One region of the Ureibacillus sp. FSL K6-3587 genome, then DNA from elsewhere that is predicted to be linked to it. Evidence: predicted binding sites of a transcription regulator. Region 1 holds the regulator's gene; the other holds the start of a gene.
The links. The regulator LexA, encoded in region 1, represses DNA repair genes until DNA is damaged. The targets are predictions, from matches to a motif close to CGAACATATGTTCG.
Positions count from the first base shown of each region.

Region 1 (10,188 bases):
GTTTATTTTTGAAATTCCGTTCGGGACGATATCCGTTTTCAACGGCCCGGCGCATTCCCCGCTGAATTTTTGCATTATGTATTTTCCGTTGATACTCCTCTACAATCGCTAATATTTTCAACAGCATTTCGTCCATTTCGTTCAATTTCAATGGACCGGCATCATTAAGGGAATATACATCCGTCTCGCTTTTTTTAAGCAAATGCAGTACCGCTACCCGGGCATGTCCACGGCCTAATCGGGTTTCATCCTGTACGAAGACAGCAGAAATTTCATTTTCCGAAATATAATCCAGCATTTCAAGCAGTCCATCACGATCTACATCATAACCGCTGTGGCAATCTTCAAATATATTATCCACACGAAAGCCCAAACTTCGGGCATATCGTGAAAGCTCTTCCTTTTGCCGTTCCAGGGAAGTTTCCTGTTCAGCTTTTTCCGTACTTACTCTTGCATAAATAACCGCCTTGTTATTTCCCATTATCGTTTGCTCGCTACCTTTACTGATTGAATTTCATCCTCTTCATTAATGGCAATATAGATCGCATCTTTCGGAACCGGGATCATCAACGTTTCTCCGGCAATGATATGTTCTCCGTCAAGATTGTTTTCAACCGCCACCATCCGAATCCAATCCTCTTTCGTCAAATTTCCTTTATAGCGATCCGCCAATGTCCAAAGGGTATCGCCTTCTTTGATTGTAATTTGTTCGAAAGTCAATTCCCCTTCATCTGTAATAAAAATATAAGCAATTATGATTAAAGAAACAATAATCAGCACTTTTAAGTAATGATTTCTTTTTAACCAAGCCATAATTTTCTTCCCCTTTTACGAATGTTTGTTCCGAATATCTGTTCTTACTTTAATACGAACGTACGTTTTTGTCAAGAGTGTTTTTCGAACTTGTGTTTGCATTCTCCGAGATTCATTGCTATACTATATGTAAAATATGTAAAACTATTCACATTAGAGGTGACCACGATGGAAAAGCTGTCAAAAAGGCAAAGAGATATTTTGGAATTTATAAAGAAGGAAGTTCGGGCAAAAGGATATCCTCCATCCGTTCGGGAAATAGGTGAGGCGGTTGGGCTTGCCTCCAGCTCAACAGTACATGGTCACCTTACGCGCCTGGAACAAAAAGGATATATCCGAAGAGACCCGACAAAACCTCGGGCGATTGAAATATTGGATGGTGAAGAAGAACCGCAAAAACAATCAGTAATTCATGTGCCATTGGTTGGCCGGGTGACTGCCGGAAGCCCAATTACAGCGATCGAGAACATCGAGGAATACTTTCCTTTACCTGACGCATACGGAACAAGCAACGATCAATTATTCATGTTGGAAGTGATGGGGGATTCGATGATTGAAGCAGGGATTTTGGACGGGGATTATGTCATTGTAAAGAAAACATCCACTGCGAATAATGGGGATATTGTAGTTGCCATGACCGAAGAAAATGAAGCGACCGTGAAACGTTTTTATAAGGAAAAAGACCACTTCCGACTTCAACCGGAAAACTCGGCGATGGATCCGATTATTGTGGATAAAGTGACCATCTTGGGAATCGTTGTTGGTTTGTACCGAAGATTTCATTAATGAAATAAAAAAACTCGCAATCTCTTAATTGGAATGCGAGTTTTTTTATTTTATTTTTTTCTACAGGCATGAACAAATGCTTCAAATAACTTCTTTGAAACCTCTTCGCCGCAAATGGCCAATTGTTCCGGATGCCATTGAACGCCCAGACAGAACGGAGCCGTTTGATGTTCCACCGCTTCCACTATGCCATCGCTTGATACTCCGACAACCCTGAGATCTGCCGCAACATCCTTAATCGCCTGATGATGGAAGGAATTTACTGAGATTTTGTCCGATTGAACAATTCGGCTCAATCGGCTTTGTTTTTGAAGCTGTACAAAATGGGACGTTTCAAAGCGGGGAGAGGTTTGGGAATGAAGGAGAACCTTTCCTTCCAATTGATCATAAATATCCTGGTAAATGGTTCCCCCAAGCGCCACATTCAATACTTGCAAACCACGGCAAATGGCAAGAATCGGAATATGGTGTTGGATCGCCAGTTTTGTCCATTGGATTTCCCGTTCATCCCGTTTCGTGAAGACCCTTCCCAACTTTGGAAGCGGTTCTTCTCCAAAGAAAATTGGATTGATATCCCCTCCGCCGGTAAGCAATAACCCATCAATTGTACAAATCATCCGGTCGCCAGCCGATTCTTCGGCATATGGCAGGCAGACTGGGACTCCTCCCGCATCCACCACCGCTTTCACGTACGCCTCATTAACCTTATATATCCCATCATCCCAATCCAACGTGATGCCAATTATCGGTTTTATGCAGGTTTCCTCCTTTATGGCTAAAATATTCCTGACCAAAGGCAAAGAGTTTGAACATTTCTTACTTTAAATGCTGCATATTCCGATTGTTTTCGACATCTTTTGCTTCATAGTGACAAAGGTTTGACAGAAAAAAGATTCATTTTTACTAATAGAGATTCGGACCGGAATAGAGCTTTCTGCTTACAATGGGAAAAGAGCATCTTCCAATTCCATAAATTATTATTTTCACTATAGCAATATTTAAAGATATTTCTTTTTCAATCACTAATAATTCTGTTAATTAATAGTTTTTTATTATAATATAACCAGTTCATCAAAAATAATAGGTCGTGCGGCCTTTTGGATTTTTAGAAAAAGTTACTATTTATCCATAAATACTATTAAGTAATTTTATACCATTGACGGTAATATTGAGAAATTTTATATTCATTATGTAAGATGTCTGTACTACTCCGATTCGAAGATCATTCTTCGACAAAAGTAAGACAGGCTATACATAACGCTGGGAGGTGTAGTCATGCAATTAGTAGGAAACTTATTACAATTAGTACTTGGTTTACTTAACAGCCTTTTAGGCGGTCTTCTTTAATCCTGACAAACAGAAAGTTTCTTTATAAGCTTTCTGGACAAGCTGTTCTTTATTTCAATTTGGAATACCCAGCTTAAGCTTTTAGCTGGCATAAGTAAGATATGGGATGAACTTATGCCGGCTAATTTTCTTTTCAGGTCAACATGCAAATGATGTCGACAAAATTCATCTTGCATAGTAAATCCTTCATCATCATATTTTTGAATTTTTTATGAACCATGTTTGAAGAGCCTTTTCTGATTGACAAAGGCCGTAAGTTGAATACTGTCTCTCTTTCCAATTTATAATAAGTTCCCTTTTATACATAACATCCTTTAAAAGGATCAAAGAACAGAGAAAGGGCAGTTACCCTTAAAATCAGTGTTCCAATTACACAATCCAATCAGTTTGCTGGTATAAAGTCCCTATCGGAGAGGTTGGGGCTTGTACCAGCTACTATTATTTTTGAAAAATCTCCCAACAACATAATTCTTTATGACTATTCATAGAGAAACATTACTTTATCATCTTTGGTTAGCTCATCAAACCATATGAATTTTCTGTTACAATATTACTCTTTCTTTATTGTTTTTACCATTTTTACGCTTATAATGTCAACATGGAAATTTTATTCGGTATCCGTTTCTTTTTGTCTTCAAATCTTATTAGCCCTGCCCATCTTCAACGAATAGCATAAACTTCTGATTTTCGTTTCACCGCTTATCCGCTTTTTGAATTTTTCCGGAAACCCTTCAAAATTCACACCATTGCATTTTCCAATAAAAAAACACCCCAAAAGTCAGCTTTTCCAGTCCAACTTTTGGGATGCGGATTCATCATCTATCCATTATCCACCATATTATTAAAGCTCCAAATCAGCAGAGGTTTCTACACTTTAAAACAAATTCCAATACCATCGGATCATTGCATCGCCGTAAAAATATACAATGATGGCCGCAACGGCAATGGATGGCCCAAAAGGAACCGGGACTTTGCGGCTTTGCTTGCGAACTTTGATCACAATGATTCCAACAATCACGCCAATAACACTGGCCAAAAACAATGCGAGCAATGTCTTCACGGTTCCCAAAACCAGCCCAATTAAGAAAAACAGCTTAATATCGCCTCCACCCATTCCGCCTTTTGAGATCACAGCAATGAAATATAAAATGCCAAATCCGGCCGCAGCACCGAGGAGGGAATCCCACCACGGTTCAAGGGGGGAAGCGATACGGCCGATGATCAGAAAAGGCAGAAAGAAAAGAAGCACTTTATCTGGAATGATCATGTATTGAATATCCGAAACGACGATTATGGCCAATAATGAAATGAAAAAGAGTGCAACGGCCAGTTCAATCGATAGTCCAAGCAACAGATAACTCCATACGAAAAGCACTCCGGTTAGTAGCTCTGTTGCTACATAAATGGGTGATATTTTGGCGCCGCATGTCCGGCATTTTCCATGTAAAAAAATGTATGAAAACACCGGAATCAAATCGATGGCGGTTAACCGTCTTTGACATTTCGGACAATGGGACGGCGGCGTAATGATGGACTCCTTTAACGGAACACGAAGTCCCACAACGTTATAAAACGAGCCTAGCACAATCCCAAACAGGAAGAAAAAAACAGAATACAAAATATCCATAAAAGCGCTCCTCACAATTCCAATCGATTACACATCCCCTTCATAATAGAAGGTTGTCACTTGGATTGTTGCTTCGATGCTGTCTTCCGGATTTTCGGCGAATTCATTTTCTTCACCTGGCAATGAAAAATCGATGATATCGATGTGCATGATACGTTCAATTTTTTCAATTTCTTTAATAAAGTTTACTAAATGCTGAAAGTCCGGAGATTGTACGTCAATTTCAAAGGTGATTAATTTCAATTCTGGCGGCAAGGATTCATTATCGATCGGAGAAACTGGTGCTTCATCTGATTCTTCTTCGTTTTCTCCTTGAGATGTTCCTTCATTTTCCCCATCACTTTCATCCTCTTCGGCAGAAGCATCCGGCCGGTCAAATCCGGAATCAGCAACAAGCGTATCATAGTTGTTAAAATCGATGGATAAAATTTTTGTTCCTGAGACGTATTGAGTTTCTTCTATATTTAATACCAAATCGTCCAAGTTTCTTGTTTGAGGCACTTTTTTCCGCATTTCAAAAATTGTTGCCTGATCGAGGTTTTTCGATGCGTTGATCTCCTCGATTTGCTGCTCGAGCGATGATATTTCCGAGCGGGTTGATTCAATGGACGATTCAAGAGATTCAACCTCTTCTTTTTTCGGCAGAATTATATAATAGTAGAAAGCAAATAACAGCGCTGCTATGAGGACGATCAACAATAAAGTGGTCGAATTTTTCCCACTTAATGACTTCATTGGTTACCACCTCCAGCAGCTAAAGCATTTTGATTGATCAACAAAGTAAATTTGACCGCATAACGTGGAATTTCATTGAAATTCGCTTTCCCTTCCACTTCCTGATTGCCAAGCTCAAAATGCTCTATGGATGAAACTTGTGCATCAAAGAAATATGTACTGCTTGATAATCGGGATAAATATTTGGAAATATCACTTAATGTTTCAAAATCCATGGACACTTCCGCCGTTTGCGCATCAAAGGCATATTCCCTCAAATAAGAATGTCCGGGCTGCAAACGAATCGTTTCATCAAGAATCGGTGAAACCGGATAAGAAATCGCTTCGACAAAATCAACCGATTGCTTTAATGAACCAGTGTCAACCGATATGCTGTCCAGTTCCGCTTGAAGCCGATTCCGCTCATCAATCACCCGCTGCTCCTCGCTCCGCAAATCGGCAATTTCACCACGATAATTAAAATACTGGAACACAAAGAATGCAACAAAGAGCAACGCGATAATGGATAATACAATGTATACAGTTTTGGATGTGGACTGCCTTCGATCAACTTTCGGCAACAGGTTAATATCCGGTATCATCATTTAACCTCCTTTAAGGCAAGTCCAAGTAATGCTGCATGTTTTGCCTTGAATCCTGGATAATGCTTTTTCATGAATTGGTCATTAATGAGTTTGATTGGCAACTCGAAATTTTGCTTCAAATGGGAATGGATGTTATTGAGATTCGGATTGTCCCCCATAACGATGATTTCATCGATTCCATTTTGTTCCTTGCTGATGGAGAAACGGAAGAAATCCATAATTCGCTCCAGCTCCAACATTTGATCGGTAATCAGCATGCGGTATTCATCAAACTCTCCCAAATAGGAGAAATCCAATTGATGTTCACCCGCTTCCTTCGCCTTCCATTTGCTCAAATCTGTATCCAGCGGCTGAAATCTTTGGAATTCAACATTCCCTTTTGAATAAATGGTAATGGACAATTCATTGATCAGCCAATTTGTAAGCAGATAGGTTTTTGTGTCATCCAAAAGGTTCATGGATTCGAGCAATCTCAAATTACAGAGGGCCCTGACATCCGCAGCTTCCGGGTACGTATGTATATCCAAAAGCAAATTTATGTATTGGTTCACCGGTTCGGAGTTGGCGGCAAACATCATGGCCTTGCCGTCCCCTTCCACCGGGTCAAATACATCGATCAACGGATCATCAAATGGAAGGTGAATCGAATAGCCAATCTCCATTTCCGCATATTCCCTCAATTTTGAAGGTTCCACATCGTCCGGATGATCAAATGTTTTCAATAGAATGATAGAATCCGGAACGATCATACGGATCTCCTGTTTTTTTCCACCCCATAATGAATGGCACTGTTTGAACACTTCAAACAAAGCCACCTCATCTTTTATTTCGGACTCGGCAATCACCCCTTCCGGTATGGCAATTTCAAATACTTCCGCCTGCGATAGATCCGGGCCCTTCATTACGAGGGAGCGAAGTACGTAATCGTTGATTTCAATGGAAACATTCGACTTTTTATTTCGTCTAAACATACGCAGGGCTCCTTTTGATAAAATTGTCAACTAATGAACATGTATTATGAATTCATTAGTTTCTCAATGGAACACCCAACAAAAAGAGTTGGGTGTTCTATGAAAAACTATGGGGTTTGGGTTGAAATAGTTTTATCACCATCAGTACTACCTTCTTGAGAATCATCATTAATCTCTTTAATTGTAGCATTACTAAATGTAACTGTTTTTTGACCAGAATATGTTATAGCAGATGTAGTTAATTTATGACCTCCCTTAGCTTTAGAAATTGTACTTTCAGTTGGAATTTTTCCTTCGCTATCTAAGAATCCGTCTTTTTTTAATGTTCCTACAGTAACAGTTGTTTCTTCATTATTCTCTGTAAAATATAAATTGGCTGCATTTAGTACATTGATTGCATCTGCTTTTACGGCATTATAACGTGAGTTTTCAATTATGTTCCCAATCGCTGGAATCGCTATTGCTGCAACAATGGCCAAAATAACAATTACCGCTAATAATTCTACTAATGTTAAACCTTTTTCATTTTTCAAACGTTTTTTCAATAATTTCATCATAGAAAATCCTCCTCCAGAATTTGTATGTAATTCGTTTTGATTATGTACAGATGATTCTTTCAACTGTTTCTCACCTCCTTAAAAGGGTTTGAATAATTTTTCCATTCTATTTCCATTACATTTGTTCATACAAGCTGAACATCGGCAAGAAGACCGCTGCAACTATTCCACCGACAATCACGGCCAAGAAAAGGATCATAACCGGCTCTATCAACGCCTTTAATGTATCGACACTCCGATCCACTTCCGCTTCATAAAATTCCGAAACCTTTTGGAGAATAAAATCAAGTGTACCTGTTGTTTCCCCGATATGTACCATCGACGTGACAAGCGGTGGAAATAACCAACTATTTTCCAATGGCTCTGCCAACGAACTCCCTTTCTCCAAACTTTTTCTGGCATCCCTAATCACTTTTCCGATGACCGGATTGCCGATCACCTTTTCCACAATCGTCAAACATTCCAAAATCGGTACGGCACTGCTGAATAATGAAGAAAGGTTGGACATCATTCTTGAAAGTGCGGACTTTTGCAATAATGGTCCGAAAATCGGAATTCTTAACAATGTATAATGCACACCATAGTGAAATTTCCCGTTATTTTTATATAGGAAGTAAAACACCAATACAATGAGAAGAATCGCACCCAGCACGCTCCACCAATAATGTTGCAATATTTCGCTGATTTTGATGGTGAAGATCGTAATGGCCGGCAGCTCGGCACCCATCGACTCAAAGGACTCGATAAAAGATGGGACTATGACCACCATCATAAATACGGCTACCACGATGGTCAGTACGAGCAATACCAACGGATATGTCATGGAAGATTGCACTTTTTTCTTCAAGCTGTACTGCTTTTCAAATGTTGTCGCCAATTTTTCCAAAATCGTATCCAGGTTTCCGGTCGCTTCAGCGGACATCATCATGTTGACGAACAAATCCGGAAACACTTTTGGATGTTTTTTCGTCGCTTTCGAAAAAGAGAGACCCGACCGGACATCTTCCTCCACCTGTTCCAATGCCCTCTTTAACGGTTTGCTTCTCGTTTGGCGAGCCAATATATTCGTCGCTTCAACGACTGAAACCCCCGCCCGGATCAATGTGGCAAATTGACGGCAATAAATGACGAAATCCTGATTTTTTACTTTTGATCTGCCCAGATTGAATTCTTTGTCAAGAATGTTCGAAGATTCATTGATTTCCCGGGGATTGATGCCCCGCTCCCTGAGCTTTGCGATTGCCGCTTTTTTGCTCGGGGCATCAATTTTCCCCTTCGTCAACTCTCCCCTTCTCGTCCTTCCAACATACCTGTAAATGGTCACCGGTAATCACCAACGTTCATGTATGGTTTGACTTCTTCCAACGACACTTGCCCTTTTGCAAGCAATTCCTGGATTGAATGTTGCATCGTATGCATACCCAACGCCCGGCTTGTTTGTATAATATTTGGAATTTGTTCAATCTTTTCACTGCGTATTAAATTTTTTACAGATGGCACGGCAACAAGAATTTCCGTTGCCGCCACACGGCCTTTTTTATCTTTTCTGACGAACAGACGCTGTGAAATGACGCCTTCCAATACACTGGCCAATTGCGAACGAATCTGATTTTGCTGATGGGGCGGAAAGACATCGATGATACGATTGATCGCGGACGGCACATCCAATGTATGAAGAGTTCCAAACACCAAATGTCCGGTTTCCGCAGCCGTGATTGCCGTTGAGATGGTCTCCAAATCCCTCATCTCCCCGACGAGAATCACATCCGGGTCTTGCCGCAACGCCGCTCTTAAGCCGGTGGCGAAATTTCTTACATCTGTACCGACTTCCCGTTGATTCACAATCGAATTTTTGTGAGAATGAATAAATTCAATTGGATCTTCAAGGGTGATAATATGTTTTTTCATTGTTTCGTTAATATGATTGATCATTGCCGCCAAGGTCGAAGATTTCCCGGAACCTGTAGGACCTGTGACCAATACAAGCCCTTGTGCTCTTTCCGCCAAATCAAATAGCACTTTTGGCATTTCCAAAGATCTAATCGTCGGAATTTTGGTAGGAATCAACCGGAATGCGATTGCCGGCGCATTTCGCTGTTTATAAACATTTACACGGAATCGAACGTTTTCATTGTATGTATAATTAAAATCGGCATCACCTTTTATTCGATATCCCTTCAACTTGTACTTGGGCAAAAGCTGATTGACCATCTCTTCAATTTCTTCGGCAGAGAATTCCACATCCCCAAATTTCTCCAACATTCCGTGGATCCGGAAAATCGGCGGTGTTCCGACAGTGATATGTATATCCGAAGCATTATTTTCAAAAGCGCTTCTCAGAATATCTTCTATTGAAATATTCATAGCTCATCCCTTTCTATTCAACCGTTGCCACGCGTAATACTTCTTCTGTTGTTGTCAGTCCATCCAATACTTTCAAGAAACCGTCCCCTAGCAAAGTGCGATAACCTTCGCGCTTCATGTAAGCCATTATCGCCGCAATCCCTTTCCGCTGTGATATGAATTCTCTTACCGTCCGATCTATCGGCAATATTTCATGAATCGCAATTCTTCCTTTATAACCTGTATGGTTGCAGGCAGGACAGCCGCGCCCCCTGAGCACGTTCTCAATCTGCAAACCTTCTTTGGCAAACAGTTCCTTTTCCCTCGAGGTTGCCGGCACCGTTTCCGCACAGTCACGGCAAACCCGTCTTACTAAACGTTGAGCCACTACACCAACTACGGAAGATGCAATCAAGAACGATTCA
Region 1 covers NZ_CP151969.1:3,380,523-3,390,710, forward strand. The annotation lists gene NSS77_RS16715 (recombinase family protein) at 1-481, opposite strand, end outside; gene NSS77_RS16720 (LysM peptidoglycan-binding domain-containing protein) at 481-813, opposite strand; gene lexA (transcriptional repressor LexA) at 982-1,599, shown strand; gene NSS77_RS16730 (gamma-glutamyl-gamma-aminobutyrate hydrolase family protein) at 1,650-2,399, opposite strand; gene NSS77_RS16735 (prepilin peptidase) at 3,821-4,573, opposite strand; gene NSS77_RS16740 (potassium transporter) at 4,601-5,308, opposite strand; gene NSS77_RS16745 (hypothetical protein) at 5,305-5,889, opposite strand; gene pilM (pilus assembly protein PilM) at 5,889-6,863, opposite strand; gene NSS77_RS16755 (prepilin-type N-terminal cleavage/methylation domain-containing protein) at 6,971-7,483, opposite strand; gene NSS77_RS16760 (type II secretion system F family protein) at 7,536-8,702, opposite strand; gene NSS77_RS16765 (type IV pilus twitching motility protein PilT) at 8,741-9,784, opposite strand; gene NSS77_RS16770 (GspE/PulE family protein) at 9,798-10,188, opposite strand, start outside.

Region 2 (13,074 bases), 420 kb from region 1:
ATTTTGGAAGGGAAAGCGAAAGAAGTTTTAATGGAGCTGGATGACCGGCTAATTGGATAGCTGTTCGGGGTTCCAAAGAAGGTTGGGAGGATAATCTCATATGAATTATCCTCTTTTATCGTTAGGCTTATTGAATTTCTAATTTATATAATCGCTCGATCGGCGAATCTTTCCGAAACGTCTGGACTTCCCCGATGAACTTCCAACCGAATTTTTCATATAATCCCATGTGCTTTGTATATAAGTACAGTTCGTTTAAATTCGCTTTTTTCGCATTTTCATTGACGGTGTTCATTAATGTGCGGAAAACGTTTTTTCCCCGGAATTTTTCATCCACATAAACATTGATCAACCAAGGATACAGATCCGGCCTGCTTTCCAAATCATCAAACATGGCCAGTTGGTACATGCCTGCAGGTTCATCCCCAATCATTGCGACAAAGGTTTGGGGCAACCGCACTTCATTTAATGAATGTTCCAAATTGGACCGCACCTCTTCGAAACTCTTTCCGTCCCTTAATCCCCACCAGTGATAATTCCATTCGCATATTTTTTCAAAGATCGGATGATTTTTGTCCACCAATTTTATGATTTTCATCGGCGCCGTTTCCTTTCCATCGTTGTACATTCCCTTGTATGTTACCATATGGCGACATCCAAAATCACTCGCTTTTGTGGGGCTTTTTATCGGAAAATGGGGTAAGCAAAATTCCGAAAAAAGAAAATCGGAGAATAAATGATGGAGATTATTGAATGTTTAATGATTGAATTTTTTATGCAACAGCACCTAAAATAGGATGGACTACATCTAGAGAGGTGCATACATATGTGGATAGGGGCGGCATTGGCCACAATGTTTTGCTTTGGAACGAATAATATGATTTTCAAGTGGAGTACGACAAAAGGGTACTCGAAAATACATATCCAGCTTTATTTTTATTTGATCGCCTTTTTGTTGGCTTTGGGCTATGGCCTGATGACGGGAATCCATGCAATGAACTTGGCGACAATCGTTCTGGGGGCATTGATCGGCATATTAAATACGAACGGCAACATCCAAATGTCCAAAGCCTTCGAAAAAGGGCCGGCAAGCATCACCAGTTCGCTCATCAGTTTGAACACCATTATTCCGATTTTAAGTGCCGCGTTGATATTCCATGAACATATCACCGTTTTGCAATGGACGGGCATTATCATCATGTTGTGCTCCGCCGTGGTGATTCAATATTCGCCTTCAAGCAATGTGCATGCGGAATATTTGCCTTGGATGATCAGAATTTGCCTCGCCATTCTGTCATTAGGGATTCTAGGAATTTTGATGAAAGCATCGACTTATTTGCATATTGAGCCGCTCAATACTTTAATTTGCATGTATGGCGGCGGGGCGGTTTATTTGATTGCAAATAGTCTTGTCCAAAAAGAAAACTGGCAGCCTTCCGAATTGAAAGTGGGCGCCGTTGTCGGTTTGTTGAGCGTGATCGCCTACAGCTGCTATTTCTTCGCTTTGCAAAAAGGAATCGCAAGCATAGTTTTCTCCATCGTTTCGTTAAGCTGTTTGGTGGTCGTTTGCGGAAGTTGCCTGATCTTCCACGAAAGGCTCAAAACTTATCAGATTATTGGTGTTATCACCGCGCTGTTGGGCATCATTTTTACAAAAATATAGGATTGGGTGATTGTCATGACGTGAGGGCTGATTCGGCCCTCATTTTTCATTTCCATGAACAATTAATCAAGTTGTTCAATATATATAAATATGGAAACATAAATAGAAAAGAGGTACGCAAGTGGTTACTTATCATTGGGGTGTTGATTCATCGCAAAAAGTGACGACAGACCTTTATAATTGTGTTTTGAACAATTACGGGAAGCCGGAGTTTTGGGGAAGATATTTGACCCGTGTCGAAGGGGCATCAGAAGGTTTGGATCGGGAAGAAATTGAACTGCTCCATAATAGTGGTACAAAATTGCTGCCAATCTACAACGATTTTAAAAGAGCGGTAGGGGAAAATGAAGGAAGAGTGGTGGCGATGTTTGCCTCTTATCATGCAAAAAGGCTTGGCATCCGGAAGGGAACACCGATTTTCGCCAATGTCGAACGTTTTTTTGATGTGGATGGCAGTTGGATCCGTGGATATGTCAATTACATGTATAATACGGATTTTAAACCGGGCTTTTATCACGATCCGACGGAAGGAAACTTTGCAAAAGCCTATTGCGAGGCGGTCAATCAAGATCCGTTGGTGGCGAATCAGGCCATCTTATGGAGTGCGGAGCCTGATCCGGGGGTGACAAAAGCACAATTGGCCCCAAAATTTGATCCGGCGAAAGTGCCTTGTGAAGGAAATGTCTGGATTTGGCAATACGGAAGAAATTCAAGAACATGTCCTATTGATACGAACTTGGCGGACAGCCGTTTATTTGAAATGTTATATTAGATACAAGGATTTTGTAAATGAAGTTTACAAAAATAATTGTAAACATGTTGATGAAATAAACGCTGTTCAACAGTTATAGGAAAAGGTTAGGGGGAATTTTTATTTGTTATGGGAATTTTCCCTTTATTCAAGTAATCAAATTTGATATAAAAAGCAAATTTTTAATAATAATACAAAGAATATGCGGGAAGAATCGTTCAGCATGTTGAAGGAAGATTAAACATCCCATTCGAAACATCCGGAAGCATTTCGGCAATTGCTTCCGCTACAGAACAAGAACTTGGCACGATGCAGGAAATCGCCGATGAAGCCCAAAAGATGGTCCTTGAATACATCCACTCAGAAATTTAAATTTTATTCTGGACTGCCAGCAAATTTTCATTCCAAGAAGGCGCAAGAAAATATCGCCTTCTTTTTTTGTATGAGTCAATTGAATCGGGGAACAATACATAACAAAAAGATTGGGTTGTGTGGAACCATTGATGAAAAGAAGTTTAATCCTTTTGCTATTACTGACCTTTTTCAAGCAGCCGGTTGCAACCGGTGCTTATTTTGACTCGATATTGCCACTTACCGGAGAAAGAAAGATCGATCTCATTGATCCTTATACCAAAGAAGTCATACACACTTTTCATCCTGAAGATTATTGGATTGAACTGGACGTAAGGATTTTCAAGGAAGAAGTGGAAAATTGGATTCAGGAAATTCAACCAAAATATTTTAAAGAAATGACACTGGATCGGATTGATACCGATGGCGAAATCATCAAAGGCACACCGAAAACGGAAATCAATGCCTCCTTATTGACTGAAGAGGTATTAAAGCGGGCTTTTACAGGAGGCAGAATCGAAATTCCGTTAAAAGTGACCGAAAGCAATTATCGGCCAACGGATGTGCTTCATTTGAAGGAAGTGGTGATTGCCACTTATACCACCCGTTTCAACCCGAATCAGACGGGCAGAAGCAAAAATATCGAAATTTCGGCGGCCGCCATCCATAATGTGATCGTCGGAAGCGGGGACAAATTCTCTTTCAATTCCATCGTGGGGCCAAGAGAAATTGCCAATGGCTATCAAATGGCTCCGGAAATTGTCAACGGAAAGTTGGTCATGGGAATCGGCGGGGGAATCTGCCAAACTTCATCCACTTTATTCAATGCTGTTGATCAGCTGTCAGTGGAGATCATTGAAAGACATCATCATTCAAAGGATGTGGGATATGTCCCAAAAGGGAGAGACGCAACGGTTTCCTTTTATGGGGGATTGGATTTCCAATTTATTAATACGACGGGAGTCCCTTTCCTCATCCAAACGTATTACAGGCCGGGTTCCCTTACTGTCGTTATCAGGACGTCCAAAGAATATGCGGAATTGATGCAAAATGAATTGGCAAAAAACGATGAATCCCCTTAAAATTTCATTTCATAGTTCCTCTGAATCAACTCAAAATAAGACTGAACAATAAAAAAGGAGGAGAGATGGCAATGACAAACCGCAAACCGAAACCTGACGACCGTTCCGATAATGTGGAAAAATTACAGAACATGATTCAAAATACAATCGAAAATTACCGTGAAGCAGAAGCAAGTGTGGAATTTGCCGGACCTGAAGAAAGAGAAAAGATCAAAGCGAAAAATGAACGGCGAAAAAAAGCGATTGAAGGTTTCCGAAAAGAAGTGAAGGAAGAAGCGGCTGCCCGTGAAAACGGGGAAGTCTAATGATCATATGGAAACTGGCGACTGGCCAGTTTCCTTTTTATTTTGCAATTGAAATTTCTTTTTTTATAATTAATATTGTGTTTGAAAATAGATTTCGAAAACTGTGAGTTTTTTTTGGGGGGGAATTCAGGATGAATATGGTAGAAACGCTTATCAATCAAAGTCAAAACGTCATGGAACTGATGAAACAATTGAAAAATGTTGCATCCAAGAAAGGAAGCAAACGGGCTGAATTGATTGAGAAATTCACTGCCAACCATCATTCATTTAATGTTTATACATATGCCAGCGAGGAAGCGAGACAATCGAAGGAAGTGGATACATTAAAACTGAAGTTGGATGAATTCAGCAGCCAATTCGATGCAGCCCGTTATGAAGATGACGGGGAAGTGAATGTAGAGCAAGTGCATGTTTTATATAAGGAAGTGCTGGTCGCGTACAACGATATGGTGATTGCCCTTGGGTACGACAAACATGTGATTGATATTGAGAAATTTTAGTCCAATAAAAAAAAGAAGCGGATCTTTTGGCGTGCTTTCAGATCCGCTTCTTTTTTAATTTTTATAACTATATTCCAGTTCCTCCGTTTCCGGATTGACAGTAACGTATAAATCATGTTCATTGAAAAACCATACATCATCTTTTTCAATATAGAAATGGATATCATCAATGACCGTTTCAATGCCGATATCATGGGGTTGTTCCCGATTCATCCCAAGGGAAAAAGCTTCATGAAAAGGAGATGAACCGCCATAGCGGGCATAAAACCGGATATAATCACCTGCCGTTGCTTCCATTTCTTCCTTGAACCAAGATAATGCTTCCTCTGAAATGACGATTTTCATTCCCCCAACCAAATCCTTTCAAGTAACATTATAACCATTTCACTTTCGGCTCAGTGCCTTCCTTGATGCGTTTAATATTGGAGCGGTGGCGGTAGATAATGAATGACGCCAATATCACAACCATTATAAATAATGCATAATCACCTGTCACAATCCAATAAATAATACTATAAACGACGGCGATGAGCGAAATGAGCATGGAAGACAAGCTGACGATTTTGGTGATTTTTAATAGAATCAAAAATCCAATCACAAGGAACACAAAGAATGGCCAGGAATATCCAAGCAACACCCCTCCGGATGTGGCGACGGCTTTCCCGCCCCGGAAACCGGCAAATATCGGGAACATATGTCCAAAAGCGGCGATTGCCCCCAAAATAAGAGGATGCACGCCGGTATCGCTGAAATAAGAGAAAGTCGGCAATAGCGTAGCAATGGTACCTTTTAATATGTCCATAACGGTTACAACAATTCCCGCTTTTTTCCCTAACACTCGGAAAGTGTTGGTGGCTCCTAAATTTCCGCTTCCATGTTCCCGGATGTCTGTTTTATAAAAAATTTTTCCAATCCATAAACCAGACGGAATCGAACCGATTAAATACGCACAGATGATTGCCAATACATTAATCATATCTTGATTCCTTTCAATTTTTACTATTTTTTTAGCGATAATCATTTTACACTTTTTCGCTTCTTTGAGAAAGTGTAATTTCTCTTTTTCGGCATTGATGAAAAACTTTTTCAAAAAAAACGGTGATAAAAGGAGGAAATTGTGAACTATATCGGGAATGAAAGAAATGTTTTATTTATTATATATGGTATACAAAGTAAAATAAATAACTGCAAAATCATCCGTCGAAAAGACATTTTCGATATTCTCGAATCGTAAATCTTGAAAAGTGTACGGGTTTTCTTCATAAAACTCCTTTTTTATTTGAAAGGATTTGTTAAAATGATAAAGATGCTCTAACGTGCTAGTTATTGACAGATGCGTATATTCTCAGTACGATTAGTGATACAGAACGGATGTTTGTATGTGGAGGGATTACTTTTGGCAATAAATCAACCGGAACTCAGATATGATGCTGATGCCATTCAAGTATTGGAAGGTTTGGATGCAGTACGGAAACGTCCAGGGATGTATATTGGATCCACTGACAGCCGGGGACTTCATCACTTGGTTTATGAAATTGTCGACAATGCGGTCGATGAAGCCCTTGCCGGATTTGGATCGCATATCATCGTAAAAATACATGAAGACAATTCGGTCAGCGTGCGGGATTATGGCCGCGGAATGCCAACCGGAATGCATAAATTGGGGAAACCCACTCCGGAAATCATTTTTACGATTTTACATGCCGGAGGGAAGTTTGGACAAGGGGGATATAAAACAAGCGGTGGATTGCACGGTGTAGGATCTTCCGTTGTAAATGCCCTTTCCAAATTTCTTGAAGTCACTATATATCGTGACGGGAAAATCCATCGCCAGCGTTTTGAAAATGGCGGAAAACCGGTGACGACCCTTGAAATCATCGGGGATACAAAAGAAACGGGAACACTGGTGCATTTTCTTCCGGATGACACGATTTTTTCCACGACAAAATTCAATTATGATACATTGGCGGAACGTCTTCGGGAATCCGCTTTTCTGTTAAAAGGATTGAAAGTGGAATTGATCGATGAACGGGAAGAAGGAAAGCATGAAGTATTTTATTACGAAAACGGCATCCAGGCGTTTGTGGAATATTTGAATGAAGAAAAAGATGTCATGCATCCCGTGAAATATGTGGAAGGGATTCATGATGAAATCGAAGTGGAATTTGCCTTTCAATTCAACGACGGCTATTCGGAAACGATTTTATCCTTCGTTAACAATGTGCGCACCCGCGATGGCGGCACCCATGAAACGGGGGCGAAGGTGGCTTTGACACGGATTTTTAATGAATATGCCCGCAAAGTCGGTCTATTGAAAGAAAAAGACAAAAACCTGGAAGGATCGGATATTCGCGAAGGCCTTTCAGCCATCATTTCCGTCCGCATTCCGGAAAGTTTGCTGCAATTCGAAGGGCAGACAAAAAGCAAACTTGGAACGCCGGAAGCCCGTACGGCAGTGGAGTCTGTATTATCCGAAAAATTGCTTTATATTTTAGAGGAAAATGCCGAATTATCCGCAACCCTTGTCCGCAAGGCGATCCGTGCCCAACAGGCCCGTGAAGCGGCGAGAAAAGCCCGCGAAGAAGCTCGAAGCGGCAAAAAGGGCAAAAAAGAAAAAACCATACTTTCGGGCAAGCTGACGCCGGCCCAATCCCGCAATCCAAAAAAGAATGAATTATTCCTTGTGGAAGGGGATTCGGCAGGCGGATCGGCAAAACAGGGACGGGACCGTACTTTTCAGGCCATATTGCCTTTACGGGGGAAAGTCATCAATACAGAAAAGGCAAAACTGACGGATATCATGAAAAATGAAGAGATTGCAACGATCATTCATACGATCGGTGCAGGCGCTGGTCCGGACTTCAACATTGAAGATGCAGCCTACGATAAAATTATCATCATGACCGATGCGGATACGGATGGCGCCCATATCCAAGTGCTGCTGCTCACATTTTTCTACCGTTACATGCGCCCATTGATTGAGGCGGGAAAAGTGTATTTGGCGTTGCCGCCCCTTTATAAAGTGTCAAAGGGCACCGGCAAGAAAGAAATCATTGAATACGCTTGGACAGAACGGGAGTTGCAGGAAAAAATCAAAAAAGTCGGGAAAGGGTACGTCATCCAACGTTATAAAGGTCTCGGTGAAATGAATGCGGACCAGCTTTGGGAAACGACGATGAATCCTGAAACAAGAACCTTGATCCGCGTGACGATTGAAGACGGTGCCCGGGCAGAACGCCGTGTGACAACATTGATGGGAGACAAGGTGGAACCACGCCGCAAGTGGATTGAATCCCATGTAGACTTTGGGATGGAAGAGGATACGAATACATTGGTACCTGATTTCATCCAGTATAAGGAGGAAGAATAATGGCGCTAACCGAACGATTTCACGAACTGACTTTGGAAGATGTAATCGGTGACCGCTTTGGCCGTTACAGTAAATACATTATTCAAGATCGTGCCATTCCTGATGCACGGGATGGGTTAAAACCGGTGCAACGGAGAATTCTTTATGCGATGTATCGGGAAGGGAACACCCATGATAAACCATTCCGAAAATCCGCCAAAACGGTCGGGAACGTAATCGGGAATTACCATCCCCACGGGGATTCTTCCGTATATGAAGCGATGGTGCGCCTCAGCCAGGACTGGAAAGCCCGCTATCCATTGATTGAGATGCACGGAAACAATGGTTCCATTGATGGCGACCCTCCCGCAGCGATGCGTTATACGGAAGCACGCCTTTCCGCATTGGCAATCGAAATGCTGAAAGATATCGATAAACAAACGGTCGATTTTGTTCCAAATTTTGATGACCAGGATGTGGAACCGACAGTACTCCCTGCGAAACTGCCCAACTTGCTTGTGAACGGTGCCACAGGGATTTCTGCCGGTTATGCCACGGATATTCCTCCCCACAACTTGGCGGAAGTGCTGGATGGTGTATTGATGCGGCTTGATCGTCCGGATTGCACCGTGGATGATTTAATGACTGTCATCAAAGGGCCGGACTTTCCGACTGGCGCCATCATCGAAGGGATTGATGGCATCAAAAAAGCCTATGAAACTGGAAAAGGAAAAATCATTATCCGTTCCAAAGTGACGATCGAACCGATCAGAGGCGGAAAAGAACAAATTGTCATTACAGAAATCCCTTATGATGTCAATAAAGCTTTGCTTGTTAAGAAAATCGATGAAATGCGCTTTGACAAACGGCTTGAGGGAATTGCGGATGTACGGGATGAATCGGACCGGACAGTGGGGCTTCGGATCGTCATTGAGTTGAAAAAAGATGTAGATGGGGAAGCCATTTTAAACTACCTTTATAAAAATACGGATTTGCAAATCACGTATAACTTTAATATGATCGCCATCCATAATCGCCGTCCGACTATGATGACGCTTCCACTCATGCTGGATGCATATATCGATCATCAAAAGGATGTCGTGACAAGAAGAACGAAATATGACCTGCAAAAAGCAAAAGACCGGCTACATATCGTTGAAGGATTAATCAAAGCATTATCCATACTTGATGATGTCATTCAAACCATTCGTTCTTCCAAAGATAAGAAGGATGCCAAAAACAACCTGCAAGTGAAGTTCCAGTTTACGGAACAACAGGCGGAAGCGATTGTCAACTTGCAACTTTACCGTTTGACGAACACAGATATTACGCAATTGCAAAAAGAGCATGAAGAATTGCAAAAAACAACTGAAAAGCTGACAAAAATATTAAGCAGCGAAAAAGAGTTAATTAAAGTGATCAAAAAAGAAATTCTGGAGTTGCGTAAACAATTTGCCGAGCCCCGCCTTTCCACAATCCAGGCGGAAATCAAAGAGATCAAAGTATCCCTTGATGTATTAATACCAAGTGAAGATTTTGTTGTGACCGTGACAAAAGATGGCTACGTAAAGCGGACAAGCCTTCGTTCCTATGCGGCTTCCAGTCCGGAAGATATTGCAATGAAGGAATCGGATTATTTGCTGTATGAAAACACATTGAATACACAGCATTTTCTTCTCATCTTCACGAATAAAGGAAATTACATTTTTCAACCGGTTCACGAACTGCCGGAAATTCGTTGGAAGGACTTGGGACAACACATATCAAGCATCGTTCCTATTGAAGAGGGAGAAAAGGTTGTCGGCGCCGTTGGGGTTGAAAACTTTGAGGATGAAAATCTCTTCATTTTAACAGCGACAAAACAGGGGCAAGTGAAATTGTCGAAACTTAATGAATATCAAGTAACCCGTTACTCAAAACCGATCAAAACGATGAATTTGAAAAATGATGATGAAATGATTTATGCAAACTTGGTGACTCCTGGAAAAGAAATCATTCTTACTTCATATTTGAGTTATACGGTTCGATTTGACATTGAGGAAATTCCGGTAACGGGAATAAAAACAGGAGGAGTAAAGGGAATCAATCTAAAAGACGAAGATTTCCTTGCGGCTGTCAATGTCATTGAAGAAAATTCCGAGATGATTGTCGTTACCCAACGCGGAGCCATCAAACGGATGAGTTTATCGGAAATTGAGCAAACGGGAAGAGCCAAACGCGGATTAGTCATTTTGAAAGAATTGAAGAAAAATCCTCACCGCATTTTTGATGTTTCTGTTGTTCATCAAGACGATACGATCGTGATGTCAACAATCAAACAGGTTCAAGAAACAATGGCAGTATCGGATCTTCCGATTTCCGACCGCTATTCGAACGGCTCACTGAAATTTGATGTAAATAGTGATGGCGATTTATTGTTTGTGAAGATCCTTCATCCCGAACAAGATGAAAATAAAGAACAATAATCCATATATGAACCAATGCCGTCCGCCGTTTAGTGATGAGAACCGGAAAGAATAGTGATAAAGAAAAATATTTTGACAGGATTTTTGCCGTCTAGATCATATCCGGATTCTAGGCGGCTTTCATTGTCATTGAAAAAAGTAAGAAAAGGTTTTACTATTTTTATATGGATAAATCTGGAGGAGTATAAGATGGGAAAATTCTATTTAACTTTTGAAGCGCGTTCGAAAGGGATTTTCTTAGTGATTATCGCCGCGTTGTTTTGGGGCATTTCCGGAACTGTTTCCCAGTATATGTTTCAACATTTACATATCAATACAGAATGGTTTACCACCTGCCGCCTGTTGCTTGCCGGATCCTTGTTGTTAGCGATTGCTTATAGAAATGAGGGAAACCACATTTTTGACATATGGAAGCAAAAAAGGGATGCCATCCGGTTAGTGATTTTTGGAATTGTCGGGATGATAGGAGTCCAATATACATATTTAACGGCCATCGCCCATGGCAATGCCGCAACAGCCACCGTTTTGCAATATTTAGGACCAGGTTTGGTGACGATGTATTATGTTCTGATTGCGAAGCGTTTACCGACAGTCAAAGAGCTGATCGCCGTTTTTTCGGCTCTCATCGGAACGTTTTTGCTTGTAACCCATGGAAAAATGGATGTGTTGACGATTTCGAAAGAGGCCTTTATTTGGGGAATCTTATCCGCATTCGGATTGGCTTTTTACACCATTTATCCCATTGAATTATTGAAAAAATGGGGATCATTTATCACGATCGGATGGGGAATGATGGTGGCGGGGATTGTTTTCAGCTTCATCAGAGCCCCTTGGCAATTTGAAGGACAATGGCATTGGACAACAAACTTTGCCTTTTTGTTTGTCGTGATTTGTGGAACAGTCTTGGCATTCTATTTCTATTTGGATAGTTTAAAATATTTGACTGCTTCAGAAACGAGCCTGCTTGCCTGTGCCGAACCATTATCTGCCGCTTTCACTTCCGTCGTCTTTTTAGGGGTGCCTTTCGGATGGATGGATTGGCTTGGTTCTTTATTGATTCTGTTTACTATTGTCATATTATCGAGAGAGTAGGGAAGGGGAGGGGCAACTATTCAACCCCCTCCCCAACTTACCTGGTTTTGAATAGTATTGGCTGTACAAAAAAATCCTTGAGTATTACTACTCAAGGAAAATAGAAAGATAAGGATGAATGTAAGCGATTCAATTAGTGGGAGACTTTGCTTACTGAAATACCAGTTTGTGCGCGAACTTCAACTTCGCTGTATTTTGCGTAATCCGCTTCTTTAGAGAAGACTGTACCAAGCCATCCGCAGATGAAACCAACAGGTACGGAAACAATCGCAGGGTTTGTTAAGCTTACAAGTGGTGTACCCACGAAAATGGCTTTACCTGGTTCTGGGTTCCATACGTTTGGTGAAATTGCCACAAGTACTAATGCAGTAATCAAACCACCAAGGATAGCCCATACAGCTCCATTTGAATTGAAGCGTTTCCAGTAGATTGTATAGATAATAACTGGTAAGTTAGCAGATGCTGCAATACAGAATGCTAATGATACCAGGAACGCAACGTTAAGTGTTTGTGCACCTAATGCCAATAAGATGGAAATTACTGAAATGACTAATGAACCGATACGAGCTGCGATAACTTGTTGTTTTTCTGTAATTTGGCCTTTCTTGATGATTTGGCCATAGATGTCGTGAGATAGGGCAGAAGCGCCGGAAAGTACCAAACCTGCAACTACCGCCAAGATTGTCGCGAATGCAACGGCGGATACGAATGAGAACAGGATGTCTCCACCTAAAGCTTCCGCAAGCAACGGTGCAGCCATGTTACCAGCAGGGTTTGCGGCAACAATTGTATCTTTACCAACGAATGCAGCTGCTCCGAATCCTAAGAAGATTGTCAATACATAGAAAAGACCAACGATCCATGTAGCCCAAATTACAGATGAACGCGCTGTTTGGGCATCTTTTACTGTGAAGAAGCGCATTAGGATGTGCGGAAGTCCTGCAGTACCCAATACTAACGCCAATAGTGTGGAAATTGTATTGATACCGCTCGTATAAAGCAATCCCGGATTCAAATATGCTTCTCCAGCTTCAGTGGCAGTTGTCATTTCTGAGAACATTCTGACAATACTGAAATCAAATTTCAATAATACTAAGAAAGAAATAATAACAGTACCAAACATCAATAGACAAGCTTTAATAATCTGTACCCAAGAAGTGGCTGTCATACCACCGAACAATACGTAGATTGTCATCATGACACCAACGATTAATACAGCAACCCAATAAGGAATACCGAATAATAACTGAATAAGTGCTCCTGCACCAACCATTTGTGCAATCATGTAGAACAATACGATAACGATTGTACTTAAAGCGGCAGCTCCGCGAACTTTAGCCATATCAAAACGTGCTGTGATCATATCGGCCAATGTGAATTTACCAAGGTTACGTAATGGCTCGGCAACGATATAAAGAACTACCAGGTAAGCCACCAAGTATCCGATAGAGTAGTAGAAACCATCATATCCGTATAATGCAACGGAACCTGCAATCCCTAAGAATGATGCCGCTGA
Region 2 covers NZ_CP151969.1:2,957,748-2,970,821, reverse strand. The annotation lists gene NSS77_RS14650 (NAD-dependent deacylase) at 1-60, shown strand, start outside; gene NSS77_RS14645 (GNAT family N-acetyltransferase) at 128-646, opposite strand; gene NSS77_RS14640 (DMT family transporter) at 827-1,663, shown strand; gene NSS77_RS14635 (glycoside hydrolase domain-containing protein) at 1,785-2,435, shown strand; gene NSS77_RS14630 (VanW family protein) at 2,918-3,847, shown strand; gene tlp (small acid-soluble spore protein Tlp) at 3,919-4,152, shown strand; gene NSS77_RS14620 (hypothetical protein) at 4,284-4,652, shown strand; gene NSS77_RS14615 (HesB/YadR/YfhF family protein) at 4,707-4,997, opposite strand; gene plsY (glycerol-3-phosphate 1-O-acyltransferase PlsY) at 5,026-5,628, opposite strand; gene parE (DNA topoisomerase IV subunit B) at 6,049-8,022, shown strand; gene parC (DNA topoisomerase IV subunit A) at 8,022-10,466, shown strand; gene NSS77_RS14595 (EamA family transporter) at 10,656-11,558, shown strand; gene NSS77_RS14590 (sodium/solute symporter) at 11,692-13,074, opposite strand, start outside.
Region 2: the regulator LexA is predicted to act here: its motif matches at 6,017-6,030, upstream of parE (DNA topoisomerase IV subunit B).